DNA from 3 places in the Mesorhizobium sp. C268A genome. Region 1 is predicted to be linked to each of the others. Evidence: riboswitches for the same ligand, from Rfam matches in the RefSeq annotation. Region 1 holds a riboswitch; each other region holds the start of a gene.
What was found. A riboswitch is a leader RNA that binds a small molecule or an ion and turns the genes downstream of it on or off. The one in region 1 is predicted to bind cobalamin.
Positions count from the first base shown of each region.

Region 2: another riboswitch for cobalamin. It lies ahead of NKL06_RS29910 (DUF1636 family protein); the one in region 1 lies ahead of metE (5-methyltetrahydropteroyltriglutamate--homocysteine S-methyltransferase).
Region 3: another riboswitch for cobalamin. It lies ahead of NKL06_RS14360 (aromatic ring-hydroxylating oxygenase subunit alpha); the one in region 1 lies ahead of metE (5-methyltetrahydropteroyltriglutamate--homocysteine S-methyltransferase).

Region 1 covers NZ_JAMYVX010000001.1:2,258,059-2,265,180, reverse strand. The annotation lists gene NKL06_RS10910 (cytochrome-c peroxidase) at 596-1,651, shown strand; gene metE (5-methyltetrahydropteroyltriglutamate--homocysteine S-methyltransferase) at 1,996-4,344, opposite strand; cobalamin riboswitch at 4,439-4,640, opposite strand; gene NKL06_RS10900 (adenosine kinase) at 5,373-6,365, opposite strand; gene metK (methionine adenosyltransferase) at 6,472-7,122, opposite strand, start outside.
Region 2 covers NZ_JAMYVX010000003.1:624,419-631,540, forward strand. The annotation lists gene NKL06_RS29885 (NADH-quinone oxidoreductase subunit C) at 1-185, opposite strand, end outside; gene NKL06_RS29890 (NuoB/complex I 20 kDa subunit family protein) at 189-770, opposite strand; gene NKL06_RS29895 (NADH-quinone oxidoreductase subunit A) at 761-1,126, opposite strand; gene NKL06_RS29900 (winged helix-turn-helix domain-containing protein) at 1,454-2,677, shown strand; gene NKL06_RS29905 (DUF6348 family protein) at 2,707-3,399, shown strand; cobalamin riboswitch at 3,458-3,664, shown strand; gene NKL06_RS29910 (DUF1636 family protein) at 3,703-4,128, shown strand; gene cobW (cobalamin biosynthesis protein CobW) at 4,131-5,183, shown strand; gene cobN (cobaltochelatase subunit CobN) at 5,202-7,122, shown strand, end outside.
Region 3 covers NZ_JAMYVX010000001.1:2,985,046-2,992,167, reverse strand. The annotation lists gene NKL06_RS14390 (carbohydrate ABC transporter permease) at 1-704, shown strand, start outside; gene bglA (beta-galactosidase BglA) at 710-2,374, shown strand; gene NKL06_RS14380 (ABC transporter ATP-binding protein) at 2,441-3,553, shown strand; gene NKL06_RS14375 (DUF680 domain-containing protein) at 3,626-3,859, opposite strand; gene NKL06_RS14370 (DUF680 domain-containing protein) at 3,931-4,134, opposite strand; gene NKL06_RS14365 (DUF680 domain-containing protein) at 4,201-4,407, opposite strand; cobalamin riboswitch at 4,907-5,108, shown strand; gene NKL06_RS14360 (aromatic ring-hydroxylating oxygenase subunit alpha) at 5,226-6,473, shown strand; gene NKL06_RS14355 (FAD-binding oxidoreductase) at 6,511-7,122, shown strand, end outside.

The sequences.
Region 1 (7,122 bases):
GGCGATACTGCGCGTGTTGGCCATGTCTTTCCTCGCGTGATGGGATGTTCGTAGAAGCGGAGCTATATGCCGGTGTGACGGTCCACAAAGGCGGAACGCCTATTCCGATACCACATCCATACTGTCACATAGACCGTCGCTGCTTAGGTATTGAAACCGCCATCGCTGGTGACATCACAATGTGCAGTCGGCGGGTGTCGATAAGGTCGATTCACGCAATCAGCAGGTCAGGAGGAACGAATGAACCCTGACGGTTCAGAAGCTCACTTTTCGCAAGGCGTGCAGCGCACATCGTGCAAGAGATTGCCAGTCTTGCGGATGCTGTCGACTTTCTCAACCTTGGCTGGAAGATCGCAGTGACCGAATCTACGAAGCCGCCCTCAGGGCGTGCTTTGATGCATAAAACCGGTTGCCAACCAGGGATACTCCTCCTCCCTGAAGTCCAATCGAGAAGAGCGATCACTTCCAAGAGGTCCCAGCTCAGCTGCGAAAACAGGTGTGAGACCCCGTCCTCTCCCTCAAGCTGATCTAGCTCAGGGCGTTCATGAGCCGCAGATCGCATAATGGCTGCGTGGACGACGCAGGAAGACCAATTATGAAAATCCTATTCAGTACGATGGCTGTGACCTTGCTGGCACCCACCGCCTTTGCTGCGGATTCGATCCCCACCGACCTCAGAGATACGGCATTGGCCACCTTCACGGCTTTGCCATCCACCACGCCGACAGTCGCCAACAACCCGATCACCCCGGAAAAGATCGCTCTCGGCAAGGCACTGTTCTTCGATCCACGCGTCTCGGCGTCAGGCGTCTTGTCGTGCAATTCATGCCACAACCTGGCCACCGGCGGCGACGACAATCACGAAACCTCGATTGGCCATGGTTGGCAGAAGGGACAGCGCAACGCGCCGACTGTACTGAACGCTGTCTTCAACATCGCCCAGTTCTGGGATGGTCGTGCCGAAGACCTGAAGGCTCAGGCGAAGGGACCGGTCCAAGCCGGGATCGAAATGGCCAATACACCGGGCCAACTCATCGCCACTCTCAAGTCCATGCCGCAATATGTCGAGTGGTTCGATGCAGCTTTTCCGGCTGAAGCCGATCGGGTCACCTTCGACAACTTCGCCAAGGCGATCGAAGCCTTCGAGGCGACACTGGTCACACCTGCCCCGTTCGACAGCTTCCTGAATGGTGATGAGGTTGCCATGACTTCCGAACAGAAACAGGGCCTGGTGCTTTTCATGGACAAAGGCTGCTCGTCCTGCCATGCCGGCATCAACGTTGGTGGGCAAGCCTATTACCCATTCGGCCTCGTGGAACGGCCCAGCGCCGAAGTCCTGCCGGACAAAGACAAGGGCCGATTTGAGGTCACCAATGCAGCCGACGATTCCTATGTCTTCCGCGTGGCGCCGCTGCGCAACGTTGCACTCACCGCGCCATACTTTCATTCGGGCAAGGTTTGGGATCTGAAACAGGCCGTCGCCATTATGGGGACCACCCAGCTCGGCGTAGTACTGGCGGACGAAGAAGTTGACCTGCTTGTTGCCTTCCTCAACTCGCTGACCGGAGAGGCACCTGACGTCGCCTATCCCATCTTACCCTCAGAAACGGCGACAACGCCCCGGCCTGTAACGCAGATCTCAGGAAAATAAGGGCCAATCGGCTGCGGACTCGCAATCGAAAATGATTGGCGATTTTTACTTGGCGACACGAATTGCGACGTCCATCTTGTCGCTGCCTGAGCGAACGCGCCAAGCAGTCTACTTTGAGAAACGACGCGTGTCCGATTTGTTCGAGGCGCGGGGCCTGTATGTCCCCAAGGAACCAATATTATAGCGTAGTGCCACATTTATATTTCTGCGGGATTAAGACACGTGCCGTAGGGAAATTGCACATTTGCGCCGAGTGGCTCATTTCCAAGAGTGTGCCGGTTTGGCATGTTCACGGCCGACAGGAGCCAGCCGGTAGCTCACCACACGGTGAGGAAGGAGAAGCCTCAGGCCACTTTCTCCCGGAGCGCGCGCGCTGCAGCGACCATGTTCATGAGGGCAGGGCGGACCTCCTCCCATTTGCGTGTTTTGAGGCCACAGTCCGGGTTTACCCACAGTTGGCCGTCGGACAGTCGCTCGCGGGCAAGCATGATTAGGTCCGAAATCTCGCCGACTTCCGGGACGCGTGGTGAGTGAATATCATAGACGCCAGGACCGATTTCGTTCGGATATTTGGAGCTCGTGAAGGCGTCCAACAGTTCCATCTTCGAGCGCGACGTCTCAATCGAAATGACATCCGCATCCATTCCAGCGATCGCGTGAATGATCTCGTTGAACTCCGAATAGCACATGTGGGTATGAATTTGAGTCGCGTCCTTTACACCCGTTGAAGCGATCCGGAAACATTCGACAGCCCAGTCGAGATAGACTTTCCAGTCAGATTGGCGCAGTGGCAATCCTTCGCGAAACGCGGCCTCATCGATCTGGACCATCCTTGCGCCGGATCTTTCGAGATCCGTCACTTCGTCGCGGATGGCGAGCGCGATCTGGCGGCAGGCTTCGGAGCGGGGTACGTCGTCGCGAACAAAAGACCAGTTGAGAATGGTGACTGGGCCTGTGAGCATTCCCTTCACGGGCTTTTCCGTAAGCGACTGGGCGAATTGCCACCAGCGCACTGTCATCGGATTGCGCCTCGATACGTCGCCGAAAATGATGGGGGGACGCACGTAGCGCGACCCATAGCTTTGTACCCAGGCATGCTGGGTGAGCGCGAAGCCGGACAACTGCTCGCCGAAATGCTGTACCATGTCGTTTCGCTCGAACTCACCATGCACCAGCACGTCCAGCCCGATCTCTTCCTGCCAGCGAATTGCAGCCTCGATCTCCTTCTTCAGGAACGTCTCATAGTCGACATAGCTCAGCTGGCCCTTCGCATGAGCGGCCCGCGCCTTGCGTACCTGCGGCGTCTGCGGGAAGGACCCGATGGTCGTCGTCGGGAACGGCGGCAGCCCGAGTGAGCCGGCCTGGACTCTGGAGCGCTCGCCAAAAGCGCTCTCTCGTCGCTTCGCGCTGTCCTCAATGCTAGCGATCCGCCCCTGAACAAGCGGGTCATGGATCCTCGTGGATGTCACGCGCGTGGCGGCAGCCTCGGCAGACGCTTTCAACGCGCCTGCCACCGCATCCCTGCCTTGGGACAGGGCCCCGGCTAGCAAGACCAGCTCGTCGGTCTTCTGGGCCGCGAAGGCGAGCCACGACCTGATGTCCGCGTCGAGTTCCGTCTCCATGCGCAGATCAATCGGCACATGCAGCATCGAGCAAGAAGGCGCGATCTCGACGCGGTCCAAGGGCCAGCCGGCGACGATCGGTTTGATGCGGTCGAGAATGGCGGGCAGGTTCGCACGCCAGACGTTGCGGCCATCGATCAAGCCAAGCGAGAGCACCAGATCCTTCGGAGCGAGCCGAGCCACCGTTTCCAGCTGCTCGGGAGCGCGCACGAGATCAATATGCAGGCCGGCCAGGGGCAGAGAAATCGCGGTTTCGAGATTGTCTCCCAGCGACCCGAAATACGTAGCCAGCATGATCTTCAGCTCGGGCGCGGCTTTCGACAGCTGGCCATAGGCGAATTCGAACGCAGCTCGTTCGTTCGGGTTCAGATCGAGGACAAGCGCTGGCTCATCGATCTGCACCCAGTCGGCTCCCGACAGCTTCAGCCTCTCCAGAAGCTGCTCGTAAACCGGCAGCAGCCGCGGTAGGAGCGCGATGGGACCGAACCCCTCGGCAGGCGATTTCGCCAGCTTGAGGAAGGTGATGGGTCCAAGGATGACTGGGCGTGTGTGAATGCCGAGAGCTTTAGCCTCGAGGAAGTAATCGACCGGCTTCGATGACGAGAGGGCGAACGTCTGATCATCATCGAGTTCCGGCACAATGTAGTGGTAGTTGGTGTCAAACCACTTGGTCATTTCCATCGCGGTTACACCAGGTCCATGAGCCTCCTCCTGGTAACCAGCGTGTCCACAATCCTCCGTCTGACCCTGGTTGCCGCGCGCCATTGCGAAGTAGATGTCAAGTGGGACCTCGCCGCTATTCCAGCCGTAACGGGATGGAACGGCCCCGACCATGGCTGCGGTGTCGAGCACATGGTCGTAAAGCGAGAAGTCGTTCGACGGGATTTTCGACACGCCGCGATCGCGCTGCTCTTCCCAGCTAGCGGCACGGAGCGCCTTCGACGTCGTGAGAAGGTCGCCAGCGGACGATGTTCCGGACCAGTAGCTTTCAAGCGCGAATTTCAGTTCTCGCCGACGACCGAAGCGCGGCACGCCGAGCGTTGCTACAGGAATTTGCTGAGAGACAGTCATGTCATACCCCGATGATTGGGGCGTCGGTGACAAGGAAGGCGCTAGCAGGCCGGCATCAACGCCGGGTTGCAGCGGCCACCGAGACACCCCGCCCGTGGACGTAATTCGCGTGGCAGGTCTCCTGGCTCGCGGGGTCATAGCCTCTACCCGTCTTCCTGAGGGTATTCGCCTCAGTGACGTGATTGGGGTTGGCTCGCCGCTAACAGTTGCGGGGGCAGCGCCGGCATCGCACCGGCTTCCCTCTTAGCTCCGCTGCGGCAGCGCCGCACGCGAGAACCACGACACGCAGACAATCACAGCAGTTCGCTCTTTTGTCAATGACGCATAACGAAATGTTTATGTCGTTATGTGATCGCACTTTTACGCCTTTGTCTAGCATTGTGAAATATTCCGTCCGCCGATTGGCGGCGCTGCACGGCGCTACTTAGTCCCGATAAGCCGTTTTAGACCTCATTCAGGCAGCAAACTAAGTATCTCGTCGCCAGGTGCTCCGCATTGAGGAACGCGGAATTGCAGGCAAAGCTCGCGTGCTTCATATTCGCATCATACGGTCGGCAGAACCCCGGTTTTATCCAGTGCACGCTCCAGTGCGGTGTGCAATTCTACACAGTCCGATACGAAGGCATTCTGGCCTCGCTGATCCATCCCAAGCCGAGATAGTGGAAGTCATCCGCAGGCACCATAACCCGGCTGTTGTCTAAACGAAGTCCGCTGAGTCGATGCCCTTGGTGTAGCCGGCCGATCGACGCTGATAACTAGCTTTGCTGCACCAAGTTTCAGCTGGGAAACGTAGGCTTTCTGCGCCGCAAGCGAATCCGCAGCACACTGTGCGAATTGCTTCGGATCGATACCTATAGGAAATTTTTTTGGCATTGCGTCTGGCCGTGGCCTTGCACCTCTCGAGCGAGCTACGCAGCAGCACTCGGTCAGATCTTGGAAGCGAATGGCTGTCGATATAAGCGAGGTTTGACACAGTTTCGGCCACCGCGATGATCGCTCAGTAGGGCAGCTGTTAGTTGCTCGCCCACCTAAAGCAACCCAGCCTGTTCAGCCGCGCTGCGCAGGTTCTGCCGCGGCCGCGGCCCGAGCTGCTGGATCACCAGCCCGGCGGCCAGCGAGCCCAGATCGCCGCAATCCTTCAGGCTGCGCCCCGTGGTGTAGCCGTAGAGGAAACCGGCGGCATAGAAGTCGCCGGCGCCAGTGGTGTCGACCAGTTCGCGGATCGTCGTCGCCTGGATGGTGACGGTCTCGTCGCCGCGCACGATCACCGAACCTTTTTCGGAGCGGGTGACGGCGGCGATCTTGCAGTCCTTGCGGATAGCCGCCAGCGCCTCGTCGAAGGATTTTGTCTGGTAGAGCGACTTGATCTCGTGGCTGTTGGCAAAGACGATGTCGACCGTGCCCGAACGCATCAGGTCGAGGAACTCGTCGCGGTAACGGTCGACGCAGAACGAATCCGACAAGGTCATCGATACTTCGCGACCGGCCGCGTGCGCCAGTTTCGCCGTCTGCCGGATGGCTTCCTTGGCGCGGGGCGGGTCCCACAGATAACCCTCGAAATAGGTCACCTTGGCGCCGGACGCCTTGTCGGCTTCGACATCTTCCGGCCCGAGTTCGACGCAGGCGCCGAGATAGGTGTTCATCGAGCGCTCGCCATCGGGGGTGACGAAGATCATCGAGCGCGCCGTCGGTGGCTCGCCCTGGAGCGGCCTGGTGTCGAAGGCGACACCCTGCGCGTGGATGTCGTGCGCGTAGATTTCGCCCAGCGCATCGTTGGAGACCTTGCCGAAGAAGGCGGCGCGTCCGCCGAAGGAGGCAACACCTGCCGCCGTGTTGCCGGCGCTGCCGCCGGAGGCCTCGATCGCCGGGCCCATGCGGCTGTAGAGCAATTCGGCGCGCTGCGTGTCGATGAGATTCATCGCACCCTTGATGATGCCGTTGGTCTCGAGGAATTCCTCCTCGCACTGGGCGATGATGTCGACAATGGCATTGCCGATGCAAAGCACGTCATAATCCGGCATCAATGTCTCCGCCAAAAACCCGGGCCGGCTTCTCGCCACGCCGGCCGGGCCGGGTCTGCCCGGTGGGAATGGGCTTTCCGCTTGCCAATCCGTTCGCCGGCGGCTCTCACGGGGCGGCGAGTCCTGCCTCGCGACGCAATTCGTCGGCCCTGTCTGTCTTCTCCCAGGTGAAATCAGGCTCTTCACGGCCGAAATGGCCATAGGTCGCTGTATTGCGGTATATAGGGCGTAAGAGATCAAGCATCTTGATAATGCCTTTCGGTCTGAGATCGAACAACTCAAGAATGAGGCGCTCGATCCTGCTTTCCTCAACCCTGGCTGTCCCGAACGTGTTGACCATGACGGAAACCGGACTGGCCACGCCGATTGCGTAAGCAAGCTGCACCTCGCACACGTCCGCAAGTCCGCTGGCGACGATGTTCTTTGCGACATAGCGGGCTGCATAGGCAGCTGAGCGGTCAACCTTGGACGGGTCCTTGCCCGAAAAGGCGCCGCCGCCATGACGACCCATCCCGCCATAGGAATCGACGATGATCTTGCGTCCAGTGAGACCGCAGTCGCCGCGCGGCCCGCCGACTACGAACCGCCCCGTCGGGTTGACCAGAATTCTGATGCCTTCCGTCTCCAGGTGGGTCGGCAGGACAGGCTTTATGATTTCCTCAATGACGCCCTCGCGGACAGTCTCTTGCGAGACCTGCTCGTCATGTTGCGTCGACACGACGATCGTATCCAGGGCGACCGGGCGCAACCCCTCATA
Region 2 (7,122 bases), on a different contig from region 1:
CCGCAGATATCGATGATCGAAATGAACTGGCAGCCCGAATCGTCACGCAGGAAGCTTGTCACCTCGATCAGATTGTCTGTAGCAACCGAGATCGTCAGTTCGCCATAGGCAAGCACCGCATCGGTGACGCGGCCCGGCAGCTTTTCGCCGAGATAGGTCGACAGTTCGCTCAGGGATGCGGCCATGGGTTACCGTTCGATCGTGCCGGTGCGGCGGATCTTCTTCTGCAGGAGAAGAATGCCGTAGAGCAGCGCTTCGGCGCTCGGCGGGCAGCCGGGCACATAGATGTCGACCGGCACGATGCGGTCGCAGCCGCGCACCACCGAATAGGAATAGTGATAATAGCCGCCGCCATTGGCGCAGGAGCCCATCGAGATGACGTAGCGCGGCTCCGGCATCTGGTCGTAGACCTTGCGCAAAGCGGGGGCCATCTTGTTGGTCAGCGTTCCCGCCACGATCATTATGTCCGACTGGCGCGGCGACGCGCGAGGAGCCACGCCAAACCGCTCCGAATCATAGCGCGGCATCGAGGTGTGGATCATCTCGACGGCACAGCAGGCGAGACCGAAGGTCATGAACATCAGCGAGCCGCTGCGTGCCCAGGTGATCAGCGCCTCGGTCGAGGTGACCAGAAAACCCTTGTCGGCCAGTTCATTGTTGATCTCGAGGAAGAACGGATCGTCGGAACCGACCGGACGTCCGGTATTGGGGTCGATCAGGCCTTTGGGCTTCGGCGCGACGAGCGTTCCGGAACTGTCGTTCAATCCCATTCCAGCGCTCCTTTTTTCCACTCATAGGCAAAGCCGATGGTCAGCACCGCCAAAAACACCATCATCGACCAGAAACCGAGCATGCCGATCTTCGAGAACGACACCGCCCACGGAAACAGGAAGGCCACTTCCAGATCGAAGATGATGAACAGGATCGACACCAGGTAGAAGCGGATGTCGAATTTCATCCGGGCATCGTCGAACGAGTTGAACCCGCACTCGTAGGCGGAAAGCTTCTCCGGATCGGGATTGCGATAAGCCACCAGAAACGGCGCGATGATAAGCGCCAGGCCTACAACCGCGGCCACGGCGATGAAGAGGACGATGGGCAGGTATGAACTGAGGAGTACGTTCATGCTCGGCTTTCCGTTGGCGGCCAATCCACTTTGATTACAGCAACCAACCCTAATGCGGAAGCGCGACAGTTTAACCGCTGAACCGTTTTAGGTGCCTTTGCTGCAACGCGGCGAGGGTTAGCGCACGGCTTTCAGCGAAGCAAGTCAAACCTTGTTCAAAAGACAGTGCTGGACGGCAGGCCGGGAAAAACTGGTCCGATCTCCTCCTGTTTGATTTCCTTCATCTTTCACTCCACTTTTGTCTCCTGACACATCTCCCGCCATTTGCCTGCTAGCATCACCGGAATCGCCGGCTAAAGTCGGGAAAATGGTTCGAGGCAAGACACTTTGACGAAGGACAAAATCTCACTCCCGACGGCCAGGCGCATCGCGCTCGCCGCGCAAGGATTTCTCGATCCGCGCCCGGGCGGCACGCCCGATCGCCGCCACCTCGCCCGCGTGCTGTCGCGCACCGGCTTGCTGCAGATCGATTCCGTCAGCGCGGTGGTGCGCGCCCACTATATGCCGCTCTATTCGCGGCTTGGCCCCTACCCGCTGGCTTTGCTCGACAATGCGGCCATCACCCGCAAACGCACGGTGTTCGAATACTGGGCGCATGAGGCCTCGTTCCTGCCGGTCGAGACCTACCCGCTGATGCGCTGGCGCATGCAGCGGGCCGAGCAAGGCGACGAAATGTATCTCGGCCTCGCCAAATGGGGCCGCGAGCACGCCGCCTATATCGAAGAGATCTACCGCGCGGTCGCCGAGCGCGGCCCGATTGCCGCTTCGGCACTGGAAGGCCAGAAAGGTTCGGGCGGCTGGTGGGGCTGGAGCCACGCCAAGCACGCCTTCGAATGGCTGTTCTGGGCCGGACGCATCACCACGGCGCACCGCCGTGGCTTCGAGCGTTTCTACGACCTGCCCGAGCGCGTGCTGCCGCAGGCGATCCTCGATCTGCCGGTGCCGGCGGCCGAGGACGCGCACCGCGAATTGCTGCGCATTTCTGCCCGCGCCCACGGCATCGCGACGTCGGGTGACCTGCGCGATTATTTCCGCTTGTCGCCGGCCGACATGAAGGGCCGGTTGGAGGAACTGGTCGAGATGGGCGAGTTGCTGCCGGTAAACGTCGAAGGTTGGGACAAGCCGGCTTACCTCTATAGGGACGCCCGCCTGCCGCGAAAGATCGAGGCCCGCGCCTTGCTGGCCCCCTTCGATCCGGTGGTCTTCGAGCGCGCGCGCACCGAGCGTCTCTTCGATTTCCGCTACCGCATCGAGATCTACACCCCGGCCGACAAGCGGCAATATGGCTATTACGTGCTGCCTTTCTTGCTCGGCGACAAGATCGTCGCCCGCGTCGACCTCAAGGCCGACCGGCCTGCGAGTGTCTTACGCGTCCACGCCGCCTATGCCGAAGCAGGCGCACCGCCTGAGACCACCGCACAGCTTTTCGAGGAACTAAAGGAGATGCAGGGCTGGCTTGGCCTTGAGCGCATCGAAGTGACGCCGGCCGGCAATCTGGGGCCGGCATTGGCTAGCGAGAGAGATGGCCAACCCTTGCAGCGTCTGTCATAGACGCCTCAATAAGCCTCGTAGGTTGTGCAATGGCATCGGACAAAGTGCTCGACATGATCCATGGCGCCCTCATTGCGCATGGAATAGATGCAGTCCGCAGAGATAGGGACGTCATGCTCCAATCGAAGCAGCTTCGGTTTGAGGCTGAGGTGTTCGAGACGAGTTCTGACCGGCTGGTCCTGGAAATCTACATTTTTTCTCCGCTGCTTGATGTTCAGCCGGTCATTGAATCCTTTGCTGGCTTCGGCGACACGCGCGAACAGGAACTGAACCAGGCGTTTGAAAAGTTTCTCCGTGGTGTTTTCCATGTGGCCATTGAGGGACTGGCCGATCACGTCTGCGAGAACATGCAGGCCGAAATAGAGCTTTGGCAGCGAAGCAGCGCCAGTTGGAAGATCTGGCGAAAAGATGCCCGCTGGAAAATCTATAGCGGCCCGGTCATTTCCCAGGCCACAACCGAGCTATGCTCGCTGACACCAGGCTATCCAGCATTCTATGCCAAGCTGGAAAAGCTGTTCACAGCTTCGGTACCCCCCGGAAGCCATTTTGTCCGGACCTTTCTGGCAGGCTTGAAGGGCACGCTGATTAGTGCCGAAGTCCTTCTGGACAACGCGGTTTGGCATGAGGGACAGAATCTGGCTGTCGGTCATGACTGGGACTATAGCGATGGCTATCAAGCTATCCGACAGGTCATCCTGGCACTGCCGGAAGCCGGGACATGACAGCCCCTGCCGACATCGCCATGTCGTAGCCGTGCGTTGACACCGCTGCCTGCAAAAGCCTAAATCCGCTCCAGACGGTCCCCTGCCCGCAACGGCAAGGGCCAAGAGGGAATGCGGTGCGGGACGAAAAAATCCCAAATCCGCGGCTGTCCCCGCAACTGTAAGCGAAGAGCCAAGGCCGAAAGCCACTGGGTAACACCGGGAAGGCGGCTAACCAAGGCAATGACTCGCGAGCCAGGAGACCTGCCGTCTGAGACAAAGTATCCGATCGCCTGGCGGGTTTCCGGGCAAGGAGCACGGTTTTTGGACCAGAACAGCAGTTTTTCGGCTGGCACAACGGACATTGCGTCCGGCGACAACGACGCCCTGACCGGCGTGACCGTCATCGTCTGCGCCTCCTGCCGCGATGAGACCGGTTCCGACGCCCATCCGCGCGCCGGCGAATTGCTGGCTGAGGACACACGCCGCGCCGCTGCCGGCGATATCCGGGTCCGCACCGCCGAATGTCTCGGCAATTGCAAGCGCCGCCTCAGCGCCGCGATCCTGCGCGATGGCTGCTGGAGCTATGTCTTCGGCGATCTGACCGCAACCAGCGGCGCCGACCTCGTTACCGGCGCAAAGCTCTTCGCGACTTCGGCCGACGGCCTCATCCCGTGGCGCGGCCGGCCCGATAGCCTCAAGCGCGGCCTCGTTGCCCGCATCCCACCCCTCGACATGCTGAAGGACTGACGATGAACGCTTCAAACCCGGCCGCCAACCTCTCCCGTGTTCCCTGCACTGTCGTTACAGGCTTCCTCGGCGCCGGCAAGACGACGCTGGTCCGCCATCTCCTGGAAAATGCCGGCGGCAAGCGCATCGCGATCATCGTCAACGAGTTCGGCGACATCGGCATCGACGGGGAAATCCTGAAAGGCTGCGGCATCGACACCTGCCCCGAGGAAAACATCGTCGAACTGGCCAATGGCTGCATCTGCTGTACAGTCGCCGACGATTTCGTGCCCGCCCTCGACAAGATCCTCGCGCTGACACCGAAGGTTGACCACATCCTGATCGAGACTTCGGGCCTGGCTCTGCCCAAGCCCCTGGTCCAGGCGTTCCAGTGGCCGAGCGTGAAGAGCCGGGTAACCGTCGACGGTGTCATCGCCGTGGTAGACGGCCCGGCGCTGGCCGAAGGCCGCGTCGCCAACGACATGGACGCTTTGCAGGCACAGCGCGCTCAGGACGAGACGCTCGACCATGACGATCCTGTCGAAGAAGTGTTCGAGGACCAGATCGCCTGCGCCGATTTGATCATCCTGTCGAAAAGCGATTTGATGGACGCCGCCGGTTCTGCCCGCGCCAACGCCATCATCAATGAACATTCCGCCCGCGCCGTGAAGATCGTGCCGACCGGGCATGGCAAGGTCGACCCGTCGGTGCTGCTTGGCCTCGGTCTCGCCGTCGAAGACGACATCGAGAACCGCAAGTCGCATCACGACGGCGCTTTCGATCATGAGCATGACGATTTCGACACCTTCATCGTCGACATCCCCTCGATCGCCAATCCCGACGACCTGGCCAAGCGCGTCGCCACCGCCGCCGAACAGGAAAACGTGTTGCGTGTAAAAGGCTTCGTCGATGTCGGCGGCAAGCCGATGCGGCTTTTGCTGCAGGCCGTCGGCCCACGCGTCAACCATTACTATGACCGCGCCTGGACGGCCGAGGACGATCGCCGCTCGCGTCTCGTCGTCATTGGCCTGAAGGGGCTGAACCGTCCGGCGATCGAGCGTATACTCGCCGGTTGATCTCAGGCACGAGCCGCGATGCACATACTCACCACGACCTCCGCCTCGCTCGACGATCTCGCCGAGCCGGTTGATCTGCGGCAGACGCCGGCGGATATCGTGGCGCTGTCCTTCACCGACAGCGACCTCGCCGGCCTCGCGGCGGCCTGGAAGGCCGATGCCGCCCGCCTGCCGTCGATGCGGCTGGCGGCGTTGCGCGACCTGCGTCATCCCATGTCCGTGGACCTCTGGATCGACAGCGTCGCCCGCCAGGCCAAGGTGATCTTGGTGCGCATCCTCGGCGGCTATGACTGGTGGCGCTATGGCTGCGACCAACTCGCGGTGACTGCTCGCGAACGTGGCATCAAGCTGGCGCTGCTGCCTGGTGAAAGCCATGACGAGGACCTCAGGCTGATCGAAGCCTCGACGCTGCCCCGCGCGGAGTTGGACGGCCTGCTTGGTTATTTCCGCGAGGGCGGACCGGAGAATATGGCAGCACTGATGCAACGGCTGGCGGGGTTGGCTGGGCAGGATGCGGCGGCGGCTGAGCCGGTCAGCGTGCCGAAAGCTGGTTACTACGAGCCTGGCCGCGGCGTCGTAGGCAAGTTGGATTTTGCCGATGTCGGCGTTCCTTCACACCCCCCTCTGTCCTGCCGGACATCTCCCCCGCAAGGGGGGAGATCAGCCGGCGCGGACCTCGGCACTTTTTCTGCCCAGCCGATAATAGATTCCTCTGCAACATCCCCGATTGGCGAAAGCGTCGATGAGAGCACAATCTCCCCCCTTGCGGGGGAGATGTCCGGCAGGACAGAGGGGGGTGGGCGGGAACTCGGCGCAGACAACATCAACTCTCCCATCATCCCCATCCTCTTCTACCGCTCGATGCTGCTGGCCGCCGATGTCGCGCCAATCGATGCCCTCTTTGATGCACTCCGCCAGCGCGGCATGAGACCGGTCCCGATCTTCGTCTCCAGCCTCAAAGACCCGACCTCCCTGGCCTTCGTCGAAACCGCACTGGCCTCGCTCAACCCCGCCGCCATCATCACCGCAACCGCCTTCGCCTCCGGCGCCGAACCCGGCGTCCAAACCCTGTTCGACCGCGCCGGCGTGCCGGTCTTCCAGGTCATCGTCGCCACCACCCGCCGCGACGTCTGGGACAACAACCAGCGCGGCCTGGCGCCCGCCGACCTCGCCATGCATGTCGTGCTGCCCGAACTCGACGGCCGTATCCTTGCCGGCGCGATTTCCTTCAAGGGCGAGAGCGAGACCGACCCGGCGCTCGGCCACCGCGCTTTCGCCAACCGCCCGGAACCGGATCGCGTGGCGCAAGTGGCGGACAGGCTAGCGGCGTTCACACGGTTGCAGCAGACGCCCCGCGCGACGCGTAAGTTGGCGATCCTCATTCCGGACTATCCGAGCGCGCCCGGCCGCACTGGCTATGCAGTGGGCCTGGATGTGCCGTCCAGCGTGCTGGCCATGCTGCATGACCTGAAGGAGCAGGGCTATCGCGTTGACGGGATTCCAGAAACGCCGCGTGCGCTGCTGGATGCGTTGGGGCGGAGCGATGGTGGGCTGGGGCTGGATGAGTATCTGGACTTCTCAAAGGATTTGCCGGCTGAGGCACTGGCTGCAGTCGAGGCGGCATGGGGCGCTCCTTCACCCTCCCCCTTGTGGGGAGGGTCGGTTCGCGACATTCGCGAAGCGGATAGCGCGAAACGGGGTGGGGGTAGCGGTGCACCACCCCCACCCGGCGCTGCGGGCCACCCTCCCCACAAGGGGGAGGGTAAGAGCGGCTTCCCCTTCCGCGCCGCCACCTTCGGCAACATCACTGTCGCTCTCGCCCCCGACCGTGGCCGCTCGGCCGACCGCCGCGCCGATTACCACGACCCGACGCTCCCTCCCCGCCACAACCTCATCGCCTTCGGCCTGTGGCTGCGCAAATCGCTCCGCATCCATGCTC
Region 3 (7,122 bases), 730 kb from region 1:
CGAAATTCACCACCGACAATTACAAGACCGTGCTGTTTTCGGAGGGCATCGGCCGCTCGTTCATAAACTCGCTGACCGTCACCATCCCGGCGACGGTCATCCCGATCCTGATCGCCGCCTTCGCCGCCTATGCATTGGCGTGGATGCGTTTTCCCGGCCGCGCCTTGCTGATCGCCACAATCATCGGCCTGCTGGTCGTGCCGCTGCAGATGTCCTTGATCCCGCTTTTGAAGATCTACAACGGCGTCGGCATCTTCTTCGGTGTGCCGTCGAAAACCTATCTCGGCATCTGGCTGGCGCATACCGGCTTCGGCCTGCCCTTCGCCATCTATCTCCTGCGCAGCTATATTGCCGGCCTGCCGCGCGAGATCATGGAATCGGCGCGCATAGATGGCGCCAGCGATTTCGAAATCTTCGTCAAGATCGTGCTGCCGCTGTCCTTCCCGGTGCTGGCGTCCTTTGCAATCTTCCAGTTCCTGTGGGTGTGGAACGATTTGTTGGTGGCAATGGTTTTCCTCGGTACCGAAGGGGACCAGATCGTGCTGACCGCGAAGCTCAACGCGCTGCTCGGCTCGCGCGGCGGCGACTGGGAAATCCTGACGACATCGGCCTTCGTCACCATTATCGTGCCGCTGATCGTGTTCTTCTCGCTGCAGCGCTATTTCGTCCGCGGGCTGCTGGCCGGCTCGGTCAAAGGAGGTTGAGACTTATGCAAGCCGCTTTGAAGGCGACCTCGAAGCCCGATCTCGCCGTCGATCGCGACTGGTGGCGGGGCGCGGTGATCTACCAGATCTATCCGCGCTCCTATCAGGACTCCAATGGCGACGGCATCGGCGACCTCAAGGGCATCATCCGCAGGCTGCCCTACATCGCCTCGCTCGGCGTCGACGCCATCTGGATTTCGCCCTTCTTCAAGTCGCCGATGAAGGATTTCGGCTACGACGTCTCGGACTATTGCGACGTCGACCCGATGTTCGGGACGCTCGCCGATTTCGACGCGCTGGTTGCGGAAGCCCATCACCTCGGCCTCAAGGTGATGATCGACGAGGTGCTGTCGCACACCGCCGACAACCATCCATGGTTCAAGGAGAGCCGCGCCAGCCGTAGCAATCCCAAGGCCGACTGGTATGTCTGGGCCGACGCCAGGCCGGACGGCACGCCGCCCAACAACTGGCTGTCGATCTTCGGCGGCTCGGCCTGGCAGTGGGACACCAGCCGCCAGCAATATTATCTGCATAATTTCCTGTCCGAGCAGCCGGACCTCAACTTCCACAATCTGGAAGTCCAGGACGCGCTGCTCGACGTCACCCGCTTCTGGCTGGAGCGCGGCGTCGACGGCTTCCGCCTCGACACCATCAATTTCTACTTCCACAGCCAGGGGCTGGAGAACAATCCGCCGCTGCCGCCCGAAGAGCGCAACGACCAGACAGCACCTGCGGTCAATCCCTACAACTACCAGGACCATATCTACGACAAGAGCCGGCCGGAAAACCTTGCCTTCCTCGAACGGTTCCGGGCGCTGCTCGACGAATATCCGGCGGCCGCCGCGGTCGGCGAAGTCGGCGATTCGCAGCGTGGGCTGGAAGTGGTCGCCGCCTACACCGCCGGCGGCAAACGCGTCCACATGTGCTATTCCTTCGATTTCCTGGCGCCGGAAAAGATCAGCGCCGCCAAGGTGCGCCAGGTGCTGGAAGCCTTCGGCAAGGTCGCCAGCGACGGCTGGTCGTGCTGGGCCTTTTCCAACCACGACGTGATGCGTCCGGCCTCGCGCTGGGCCGCCGACGAGGCCGACCCGGCCGCCTATCTGAAGGTTATCTCGGCGCTGCTGATGTCGCTGCGCGGTTCGGTCTGCCTCTATCAGGGAGAGGAGCTTGGGCTGGGCGAAGCCGAGTTGCAGTTCGAGGATCTGCAGGACCCCTACGGCATTCGCTTCTGGCCCGAATTCAAGGGCCGCGACGGCTGCCGCACGCCGATGGTGTGGGATGCAACCGCCAGCAATGCCGGCTTTTCGACGGCCAAGCCCTGGCTGCCGGTGCCGGGCAAGCACTTGTCGCAAGCGGTCAATGTTCAGCAGGGCGACGCGGCCTCGCTGCTCGAGCACTACCGGCGCTTTCTCGGTTTCCGCCGCCAGCATCCGGCCTTGGCCAAAGGCGACATCGAGTTCATCGAAAGCGAGGGCGACACCGTCGCCTTCACCCGCCGTGAGGGCAATGAGCAGATCGTCTGCGTCTTCAATCTGGCCAGCAAGCCGGCCGAGGTCGATCTCGGTGGTCAGGCGCTGCTGCCATTGGCCGGGCACGGTTTTTCGGGACAATCCGGCACAGGTTCCATCCGCCTCGGCGGCTACGGCGCCTGGTTCGGGCGCATCGACTGAGTTTTTGACGAAGCTGGATTTTTTGAGGAAATCCAGGTTCTCTAGGGAAATCACTGGGAGGAAATTATGGCCGATGTCACGCTGAGACAGGTGAAGAAATCATACGGCAATCTGCACATTCTCCACGGCATCGACCTCGACATAAAGTCGGGCGAGTTCATCGTCTTCGTCGGCCCGTCGGGTTGCGGCAAGTCGACCTTGCTGCGGTCCATCGCCGGGCTTGAGGAGATCACCTCCGGCGAGCTGAAGATCGCCGGCGAGGTGGTGAACGACGTGCCGCCTTCCAAGCGCGGCATTGCCATGGTGTTCCAGTCCTATGCGCTCTATCCGCACATGACCGTCTACGACAACATGGCCTTCTCGATGAAGATCGGCAAGGAAAGCAAGGCCGAGATCGACAAGCGGGTGCGGCAGGCCGCCGAAATCCTGCAGCTGACCAAATATCTCGACCGCCTGCCCAAGGCGATGTCGGGCGGCCAGCGCCAGCGTGTCGCCATCGGTCGCGCCATCGTGCGCAATCCGAAAGTGTTCCTGTTCGACGAGCCGCTGTCGAATCTCGACGCGGCGCTGCGCGTCGCGACCCGCATCGAGATCGCCAAGCTCAAGGAATCGATGCCTGCCACGACCATGATCTACGTCACCCACGATCAGGTCGAAGCGATGACGCTCGCCGACCGCATCGTCGTGCTGAAGGACGGCCATATCGAGCAGGTCGGCACGCCGATGGACCTCTACAAGAAGCCCGGCAATCTGTTCGTTGCCCAGTTCATCGGCTCGCCGGCCATGAACATCCTGCCGGCGACAATCGACAGGACGGGCAACCCGACAATCGTCAGCCATGTCGGCGGCCGCAAGGCAACGGTGCCGATCGCAACGCCGGCGTCAGCAAAGGGTGCGGCAGTCAGCTTCGGCGTGCGGCCGGAGGATCTGTCGGCCGCCACCGGCGCGGAATATCTTTTCGAGGGCGTGGTGGACTATGTCGAGCAACTCGGCGAGGTGCAGCTTGTCTATGTCGATATCGGCCGCGCCGACCTGCCGTTGGTGACCAAGCTGCCCGGCAATGTCGAGGTCAAGCGCGGGGCAAAGCTGCGACTGACCGCGGATGCCGGGGACCTGCACATCTTCGACGCCGATGGGCACTCCTTCTCGCTCAAGCCGGTGGAAGTGAAGGCGGCTTGAGATAGCTGCGTCGTACAGGCATGAAAAAAGAGCGGCGGGCCAGGCCCGCCACTCTTTTTTAAGCTTCGGCTGTTAGTTGTTGCCGAACCGATCCCTGTCGCTGCTCTGAGGAACGAACTTCTGTTGGTCGTCCGACGAGTTCAGCAGCTTGTAGACCGCCGAGTTGGTGCCGGTCGACGAAGTGCGGGTGGTGTCGACGGCAGCGGCCGGCTGGTTGGCGCCATTGGAGCCATAATTGTCGCTGCCGGCAAAGGCAGCGCTCGAAACAGCCAGAACGGCTGCGGTGGCGAGAACGATCTTCTTCATTTTAGTCTCCTGAATTTTTCTGATGCTGCCAGCTGCAGCGGATAAGCCCGCCACGTGCTGGAAACCGGCTTTTAGCGGCCGAAAAGGTTACGGTCGGCACCGTGGGCAGGCGCCTGCTCGGCTGGAGCCGACTTCTCAACCGAAGCCGTATGGCCACTATCGGTCGACGTAATCGCAGGCTGGTTGGCGCCGTTCGAACCGTAGTTGTCGCTGCCGGCGAAAGCGCTGCCGGAGATGGCCAAAACGGCGGCGGCAGCAAGGATGATCTTTTTCATTTCAAATACTCCTGAATTTTTTGGGATCCCGAGAGCGACGGGTTAGCCGCCCTTCTTTGGTCGGGATCAGCGATTGCCGTAGAGGTCGCGGTCGGCGCCCTGAACGACAGGCTGCTTGTCAGCGTGCGCCGGCTTCTGAATGGAAGCCGTATACGAGCTGTCGACCGAGACGGCTGGCTGGTTCGCACCATTGGAACCGTAATTGTCGCTACCGGCGAAGGCGCTGCCGGTGATCGCCAAAACGGCTGCGGCAGTGAGGATGATCTTTTTCATTTTTAGGACTCCAGTTTGTCTGTCCGTCTAGCGGCGTGTCTTGGGAGGAATTCGCGTCGTTCGGACAGCCCCGATGTGGGAAAGCCATAGGCTGGTTTCCAATCACGAAGTTGTTCCGTGTGGACCACGGTCCTGCACCTTGAAATTGTGCCAGGAAGTTCCTCTATGGTCATTTATCGCATTGTTTTCAGTTGCTTATGTCGAACCGAGTGGTTCGCTCCGGTGTCGGTTTCCGGGCCGTCGTTCACACCGTCCTGCACGCATTGTCAACAGAAACGAACCGTTCGGTTCGATTAGAGATTGCTAATAGTAACTTTTCGATACCGTTGAGCCCTTTTTGCCCCCGATCGGAACTGGATCCGCAGCGATTCGAAACGGCGATGATAGCGCCGCAAGACAGGATCTCAGCCCTTCGGTGGTCGGCGGGGCGTATGCCGCGCGTGTCGCGCCGCATGGATACGATGTCGCTTTCATGCCGACGTCGCGATCGCTGCCGTGATTAGATGATCGCATCTCAGGTGCCGCTTCGTGACGACGCAGCGGAGAATTGGGAAGCCGGTCAGAATCCGGCGCTGCCCCCGCAACGGTGGTGGAGTTGAAGTCGCAACGGGAGACCACTGGGCAAGAGCCTGGGAAGGTGTCGCGATGGTCCGCAAGGACAACTCCAGAGCCCGGAAACCAGCCCGAGATGCATAGACTCGACTGATCGCGGTGGGCGGTCAAGAGGTGGATAGTGCATGTCCGGCGCCGCGCCGGCCTGCGTCCGATCCTTCCTCCATCACCACCAAGTTCAGTCCTTAAACCACGAGGACAGAACTATGGATACGCGCAACGACATGCTGAGGCTCCTGAACGGCCGCAAGCAAGGCTTTTCGCTGGAACAGCCCTTCTACACCGACCCGGACTATTTCAAGCTCGACATGGAGCTTATCTGGTATCGCGACTGGCTGTTCATCGGCCATGATTGCGAACTGCCGAAGCCCGGCAGCTATATCACCGTGCAGATCGGCGATTATCCGGTGGTGCTGGTCCGCGACCAGAAGGGCAACATCAACGCCTTTCACAATTCCTGCCGCCATCGCGGCAGCCGTGTCTGCAACACTGAGAAGGGCATGGCGGCAAAGCTTGTCTGCCCCTATCACCAGTGGACCTACGAGCTTGACGGCCGGCTGCTGTTTGCCCGCCAGATGGCCGACGGTTTCGACAAGAGCCAGTTCGGCCTGAAGCCCGTCGCCTGCGAGAGCGTCGGCGGCTACATCTTCATCTGCCTGGCGAAAGAACCTGCCGACTTTGCGCCGATGCGCGCCATGATAGAGCCCTACCTCAAGCCGCACCGGCTGAATGAAGCCAAGGTCGCCTTCGAGAGCACCATCATCGAGAAGGGCAACTGGAAGCTGGTCTGGGAAAACAACCGCGAATGCTATCACTGCGCCGGCAATCATCCAGAGCTGTGCAAGACATTCCCCGAAGCGCCGACGGTGACCGGCGTGCAGGGCGCCGACAGCGATCCGGAGATGCTGGCGCACTGGGCGAAATGCGAGGCGGCGGGCCTGCCGAGCAAGTTCCGCATCGATCCGGCCGGGCAATACCGCGCCACCCGCGCGCCGCTGCTGCGCGATGCCGTCAGCTACACGATGTCGGGAAAGCGCGCGGTGACGAAGAACCTGTCCGACACTGTTGCCGCCGACCGCATCGGCACCTTGATGCACTACCACTATCCGACGACCTGGAACCACATACTGATCGACCATGCGGTCACCTTCCGGGTGCTGCCGATCAGCGCCACCGAAACCGCGGTGACGACCAAGTGGCTGGTGCACAAGGATGCGGTCGAGGGGGTCGACTACAACCTTGAGGAGCTCACCCATGTCTGGACCGAGACCAACGACCAGGACCGCCGCATCGTCGAGGAAAACGCCTTCGGCATCCTGTCTCCGGCCTATGAGCCCGGCCCCTATTCGGAGCTGCACGAGGGCGGCGTGATCCAGTTCGTCGAATGGTACGCGGCCTTCATCGGCCCGCGCCTTGCCGAAGGCGGCCGGCCGGCGCTACGCAGCGTCGCGTGAGCTGGAGCAGGCGAAGAGGGACCAGAGGATGAATGCGATGACGGATCTTGGGCTCTATCGCCATCTCGACCAGATGGCGCCGTGGAACGATAGGCTGCAGGTGCTGGAAGTGATCGGCGTCAGCGACGAGGCGCCCGACGTCAAGACCTTCACCTTCCGCTCCGACAACCAGACCTGGTTCCGCTACAAGCCGGGCCAGTTCCTGACGCTGGAACTGCCGACACCGGACGGGCCGCTGATGCGCACCTACACGCTGTCGTCGTCGCCATCGCGGCCGTTTTCGATCGCGGTGACGATCAAGGCGCAGGCCGGCAGCATCGGCACGCGCTGGATGTTCGACCATCTGGTGCCCGGTTCGCATGTCAAGGCCTACGGACCGGCCGGCGACTTCTCGTTGCACAGCCACCCGGCGGCCAAATACCTGTTCATTTCCGCCGGCTCCGGCGTGACGCCGATGATGTCGATGCTGCGCTGGCTGAACGACTGCGCGCCATGGACCGATGTCGGTTTCGTCAACTGCGCGCGGCGTGCCGAAGAGATCATCTTCCGCAAGGAACTCGAACTGCTCGGCGGCCATATGCCCGGCCTGTCGCTCGGCTTCATGATCGAGGAACGTTCCAGCCGCGAAGGCTGGTACGGCCATATGGGC